2 regions of the Laedolimicola ammoniilytica genome follow, and region 2 is predicted to be linked to the other one. Evidence: riboswitches for the same ligand, from Rfam matches in the RefSeq annotation. Region 2 holds a riboswitch; the other holds the start of a gene.
What was found. A riboswitch is a leader RNA that binds a small molecule or an ion and turns the genes downstream of it on or off. The one in region 2 is predicted to bind tetrahydrofolate.
Positions count from the first base shown of each region.

Region 1: another riboswitch for tetrahydrofolate. It lies ahead of folE (GTP cyclohydrolase I FolE); the one in region 2 lies ahead of OCV63_RS03310 (folate family ECF transporter S component).

Region 1 is NZ_JAOQKC010000014.1:77,417-80,826, reverse strand. Features, by position in the region: gene folK (2-amino-4-hydroxy-6-hydroxymethyldihydropteridine diphosphokinase) at 1-231, opposite strand, end outside; gene folP (dihydropteroate synthase) at 232-1,047, opposite strand; gene OCV63_RS11345 (HD domain-containing protein) at 1,126-1,602, opposite strand; gene folE (GTP cyclohydrolase I FolE) at 1,611-2,168, opposite strand; THF riboswitch at 2,256-2,352, opposite strand; gene OCV63_RS11335 (L-lactate dehydrogenase) at 2,587-3,410, opposite strand, start outside.
Region 2 is NZ_JAOQKC010000003.1:159,808-163,217, reverse strand. Features, by position in the region: gene OCV63_RS03320 (CPBP family intramembrane glutamic endopeptidase) at 1-33, opposite strand, end outside; gene OCV63_RS03315 (putative manganese transporter) at 47-904, opposite strand; THF riboswitch at 1,090-1,198, shown strand; gene OCV63_RS03310 (folate family ECF transporter S component) at 1,306-1,881, shown strand; gene OCV63_RS03305 (Spy0128 family protein) at 2,119-2,799, opposite strand; gene srtB (class B sortase) at 2,806-3,410, opposite strand, start outside.

The DNA of each region.
Region 1 (3,410 bases), on a different contig from region 2:
CTCCACCACCGTTTCCAGCAGCTTCCAGGTGTGCTCCTGAACAAATTTTGTGATAAACTGGCTGACCTCGCCGTAATGAATGGAGGCAGTCAAATCGTCCGTCTTTCCCGCCTTCCGGGTGGAGGTGTAAAGGGTTGCGGAAATGACAAATTTCTGTCCCAGCTTATTTTCCTCCGGGAATACGCCGTGATTGGCAAATATTTCCAAGTTTTTAATCTGTATTTTATCCATTTAGTTCTCTCCTGCTTTCAGAATCGCCTCGGTCATCCGGATCGTGCGCTGATTTTCTTTGATGTCGTGAACCCGGACAAAAGCATACTTTTTCATCACAGCCATCACGGTCGTCACCAGGGTTCCCTCTACTCTCTGATCCGCCGGCAGATCCAGGGTCAGACCGATAACGGATTTACGCGATGTACCAAGCAGCATGGGATATCCCAGCTCATGGAACCGCTCCATATGTAAAATGGTCTCCAGATTCTGCTCGTAATTTTTTCCAAAGCCTACGCCCGGGTCAAGGATAATCTTATCGTCGGCGATACCCGCTTCCTTCGCAAGCTTTACGCACTCCGCGGTTTCCTGCAGCATATCCGGGTAGAAATCCTGATACTCTGTATTGTTCTTATTGTGCATCAGACAGCAGGCCACTCCGGTGCGGGCAATGAGTCCGGCCATCTCCGGGTCGTATTTGAGACCCCAGATATCATTGACCAGATCGGCTCCCGCTTCGATGGCTGCTGCCGCCACCTTCGCCTTGTAGGAATCGATGGATACGGGTATGTCAAAACGGGCTTTCACTGCCTCGATGACCGGGGCTACCCTCTCGATTTCCTCTTCCTCGGTAATCTGCTGGTGACCGGGACGGGTAGACTCGCCGCCGATATCCAGAATGGCGGTGCCCTCGCGGATCATCTCCTCCGCATGGGCCAGAGCTGCGTCCATGTGGTTCCATTTTCCGCCGTCGGAAAAGGAATCCGGGGTCACATTCAGGATTCCCATGATATAGGTTTTATTCTTTACGTCGAATTCTTTGGTTCCGATTTTCATACATTTTCACTGTAGCTGTTCTGTGCCCTCGGCGCTCAGCGCTTCCAGTTATCAGGAACAGCCACTCTCCTTTCCGGGTTATAATCGAATCTCCAGGTTCTTTTTTTCCTCCGGCCAGTTGCAATCCTCCTGGGCCGGACACAGAAAGCAGCTCCGCGACAGCTTATCCGCCCGGTAAAACAATCCCGGCAGATCCCTCGCGTCGCTTTGGGTACGGTGGCTTCCGATGAGCTTCAGCACTTCGGCGCTCTCGCCTTCCGAAAAACCGCATTCCTGCAAAATGGGCCCGGCCAGCATGACACCTGCTTCGTCGTGGGGCGTCCCATTTTCATATTGAAGGTATCTACCCATATCGTGCAGAAGTCCGGCCGCATAGATGATTTCCTTATCAGCTTCTACCCCCTGTTCCAGGGCAAGCAGATAAGTCAGGCGGGCCACAGCAAGAAAATGCTCCGGCGTATGGCGGCAGAATTCCCGCTCTGCCTCGTAGGCCGTCAGCTTTCCCAGGGCCTCCTGATAGGCCGGGTGATTCCAGATCCGGTTTACGCGCTCCATGCCGCCCATTACTGACGCACCATGCTCAGAAAACGATTCTGCAGCTCAAAATTATTCTCAAAGCAGCCGGTGGTCACCATGGTGACGGTCTTGCTGCCGGGCTTTTTGATGCCGCGCATGGTCATACACATGTGCTCAGCCTCCAGCATAACGATAACACCCTGGGGAGCCAGGCTTTCCTCCAGCGCATCCGCGATCTGGGACGTGAGCTTCTCCTGAATCTGGGGTCTTCTGGCAAATACATCTACGGTACGGGCCAGCTTGCTTAAGCCTACTACCTTACCGTTCGGTATATACCCGATATGCGCTTTTCCGTAAAAGGGGAGTAAATGATGTTCACACACGGAATAGAAGGTGATATCCTTCTCTACTACGATGTCGTTCCGCTCGACTGTGAATTGTTTTTTCAGATGCACCGACGCATCCTCGTACAGGCCGCCGTAGATCTCAGCGCACATACGCGCAATCCGATCCGGCGTCTCCAATAAGCCTTCTCTTGTTACATCCTCGCCGATTCCCTCCAGCATAAGCTGGACTCCGGCCTTGATTTTCTCATAATCCATCATAAAAACAGCACCTCCAGGCTGTGACAGAACATATGACGAAAATATCCCTTCACAATATGAGACACTGTTCATTTAATCTTATATTGCTGCAACGGGTGCGGTCTCCATACCGTAAGATGAACTTTTCGTTTCGGCGGCAACTCCCCATCCGCTGAACACTTGACGCATGAAAACCTATTTTGCATATTATTCTATTGTTGTAAATTGTTACCAAAGGGCATTATATCATATACCATCAGGTCTGTATATAGATTTATACATTGTATACAGGAATTTACCAAATTTTTACCCAGATTACCTATTTAAAATATGACTACATAACTCCTGAGAAATTCTTAGTAGTACATAAATTTATAGCAATCAAACTGTTACATAAAATTACCGCCAGTCCTCTTTATGACTGGCGGTACCTAATGACTCATGCTTCTGTATACACGCTCTCGATGGCCGTCCGCAGATGCTCATAGCACTTCTGCAGGTCGCTCTTTCCCTGCTCGTCCAGGGGCAGCTCCAGTACCCGGTCGATGCCGTTCTTGGAAATGACGCAGGGCAGGCTCATGGCTGCTCCGGTGAGGCCGTACTGGCCTGACAGCACCGTGGAGACAGGCACCACAGATTTCTCGTTGCGGACAATGCTGCCGATCAGACGGCAGGCGCTTAAGGCCACGCCGGAGCTGGTGTAACCCTTCAGCTCTACGATATCCAGGCCGATGACCTTCGTATCATGGAGCAGCTTTTCTTTGTCGAGTTTTTCCTTTAATTCAAACTGTTTCTCAAATTCCGAAAACGGCACACCCACGATGTTCACAGTATTCCAGGGGATAAAGGAGGTGGAGCCGTGCTCGCCCAGCACGAAACCGGTCACGTTCTTGGCATCCACGCCGCAGAGGTCGCCCAGCATTTTATTGAAACGGGCGGTATCAAGCAAAGTGCCTGTACCGAAGATCTTATTGGCCGGATAGTCGAATTTCTTCTGGGCAATGTAGGTCAGGATGTCCAGCGGATTGGATACTACAATGATGATAGCCTCCCGGGTGTAGTGGGTGATCTGCTCCATGATATCATTCATGACGTTGACATTTTTCTCCAGAAGCACCATGCGGTCCCGGGAATTACCCGGCTGGATGCTGGGGCCTGCAGTCACCACGATGATCTGGGCGTCCGCGCACTCCTCGTAGCCGCCCACATGGATGTTCGCGTTGGCGCTGTAAGCGAACGCCGTGGTATGGCTGGCGTCCAGCA
Region 2 (3,410 bases):
TATACTCTTTAAGTATCCCCCAACCCTTTTCATAAGTACCTCCTTATTATAAGACAAGCTCCAGCAACAGACCAGCACCTGCGGAAAGCAGATACAGAAGCGCTACAATCCCTATATTCTCCTTCATGGGGTGATTTTCCCGGAACAGCACAGCCAGACCGATGCCTGCTCCGGCGCACAGTCCCCCCATGGCGGAGGCCAGGCTCAAACCGCCGGCCAGATACAGCTCGGTTATCAGAATCGAGGACGCGCAGTTGGGAATCAGGCCCAGAAGCGCCGTCAGAAACGGCTGGAACCAGGTGTCCTTGCCTAAAAAGGTGGTCAGGGCGTCCATACCCACCAGACCCAGCACCAGATTCAGGACCGCCGTAAACAGGAAGATATAGAGCGTCAGCTGAACCGTATGACGCACCGCAGGCTTCACGATACCGCTGTCGTCGCTGCAGCCGCAGCCCCGGCACATATCCCCGATATGCTTATGCTCCTTTTTATTCCGGAACAGGAAATCCAACAGATAGCCGAACACTATTCCGATCGCAATCTTACCCAGGAGAAGCTGCGCGATGACCCGTCCGCTGCCCGGATGGCTAAACAGAATCAGCACCGCCTCATCGGAGGTAGAGAGAAATACGGCCATCAGGGTTCCCAGGGTAATGACGCCGCCGGAATAGAGATTGGCCGCCGTCACCGAGAAACCGCACTGGGGTACGCAGCCGAAGATGGCTCCCGCCAGCGGTCCCGCCTTTCCCATTTTTCCAAGGGCCCGGTTCATATAATTATTGGAATAGTGCTCCAGCGCCTCCAGTATCAGGAACGCAATCAAAAGGAAGGGCACGGTTTTCACCGTATCCAGGAGCGCGTCCAGCAAAGCATCCAGAATCATGGTTACACCTCTTTCTATCACATTTCTACCACATTTCTATCACCAAACATTTGGTTTCTAGGATACCATGTCCTGAAAAAATATGCAAGGAGCAGCTACAAAAGTTTTGTTAATTTTTTGATAATCTTTCTTGCTTTTTTAGGAATCTATGATATAATGTACCTGTTCCGATACAATTCCAGTATCCGCGGACAGAAATAAATAATAGCGAAGTAGGATTTTATGCGTCAAGTGTTCGCAGGCTGGGGAGTCGCCGCGAAACGAAAAGTAGAGTTTCTGACTCGGTCTTACGATATATTATCCGCACCCGTTGCTACAGATGAGTACATCTCATGTGTGGAGGAATCGGGCTTCATAAGCAGTCTCGATATTATTTATTTTGTAACCTGTTTCTCACACATCATTATGGAGGTGTATTTTTTATGCAGTTTTTTTCCAAAGACGCCCTCGCCTTTCGTGATCAGTTTAACAATCTCCGGAAGGTTCAGAGTATCTGCCTCTGCGGTCTGTTCGTGGCCGCTTACGTGGCACTTTCCTTTTTCAATTTAAAGCTTACTCCCTACTTGGAGTTCCGCTTCGCGTTCCTGGCGCTGGCTGCTGCCGCTGCCTACGGCGGACCCGTGATGGGTATGACAGCCGGTATCGCAGGCGATGTGGTCAGCTTCTTTGCTGCCCCCCAGACAGGCCCCTTCTTTCCGGGCTTCACACTCAGCTACGCGATTCTCGGCTTTGCCTTCGGTCTGATCCTATACCGTTCCAAAGTGACCCCGGTTCGTATTTTTGTAGCTACCTTTTTTGAGTTTGTAGAAGCCTGCACCCTGAATACCCTGTGGCTGCATTTCATGTACGGTATGGAATGGAAGTATCTTTTCACCATCCGTCTGGTGAAGTGTATCGTATCCCTGGGTATCAATACCGTGCTGCTCTTCATCTTTATGAAGGCCTTCAGCAAGATTATTTCCAGTGTTCTGACTCCCGCAAGCGCATCCAGATCTTAAATGGGGTGTTGCTATCTATAAAAAGGACCGCATCCGGAAAATCGAATCCCGGCTGCGGTTCTTTTTTCATGGAATTGCTGAAGCAACCACGCCTCGGCGCGAGAATGTACCAATGGCACATTCTTCTGCCTATCGGTATACCGACATGCGCTGTCTGTAGATGCGTTCTTTCTTCTCCCGGTTTGCTGAAGCAACCACGCCTCGGCGCGAGAATGTACCAATGGCACATTCTTCTGCCTATCGGTATACCGACATGCGCTGTCTGTAGATGCGTTCTTTCTTCTCCCGGTTTCTGTTCTTTTTTCCGATGACAATCAGAACTATCACGCCTGCTGCCAGAACTGCAGTCAGAAACCAGACGACGATATTCGCCGCGTCACCGGTCTGAACCGGTCTGACGGAACTCTGATGGTTTCCGGAATCTGAACTGCCGGAGTTCTGGCTCTTCGGCGCGTCATACCGATTTTTAAACCGGATGCCGTCCGCCTTTTCCGTCTTTCCTTCCCGCTTTGCCCAGAGATTCGTTTCCAGTGTACCATTTTCCGTTCTAGTCACCTGCACCGTCACCAGATAGGCCTCCCGGTCATAGGTAAACCGCTCAGCGCTGTCCGTATTCTGGGAAATGCGGTACTGATACTCTCCCGTCCTGGTGTAGGTAATGGGACCGAATTTCAATTCACCGACTCCTTCCCGCTGCCGGATCGTCTCCGCCGGAAGCGGCGCGTCCTTTGTCACAGCGCTCAATGTCGCCATATACGTCTTGCCACCCGGAATATGCCCGCCGCTCACTTCGATCTGCACCGGAATCGTCACGGTGCAGCTATTCTGTGCAGCCTCTGCCCTCACAGGCATCAAAAGCCCCAGAAGCAGGAGCAGAAGCGTCGCCCATTGCCAGACCTTCCTCTTTTTTGCTTTCATAGGTGTCTACACCTCCCTTCCGGCCGGCGTCTCTTCCAGCCAGCCGAATATTACTACACGACCGTTCGTTCCCACATCATCCGCGCAGGTGGAAAGGCCTATCAGGGCTTCTCCGCGCTCCGCTTCCCGATACTGCACCGCTTTGTCCCGGATATGGGACAGAAGCTGTGAAATATCCTCGTCTTTTCCGCTGTGATAAATTTGTTCATCATAGGCGTCCGTCTCCACGCACGCGAAGATGTGGATCGCCAATGTTTTTTCCGGCAGATACAGTGCGCCGTCCGGATGCTCCGTGAAATACTCTTTTTCTGTAAATTTCGCCACATCCCCGAACATGGCCCCATTATCCATATGATGACCATAGAGCAGGCTGTAGCCGTCGGAGAAATCAGGACTGTCTGCGCTGGCCAGAAAAATTGCGCCGGACAGGGAAAATTCACCGTAGACGTCCTGATTGACATAGACCATATCATTTTCCCCCTGCAGCACCGGATAGTCGATGTGCGTGTCCGGTATGGTAATCCAGGCGCACACGTCGGGATTCAACTCCCGAAGCTCGGCGAAGCCTGCGCTTTCTCCGCCTCCTCCCGGTTTATAGTTCCGTAGTTCGG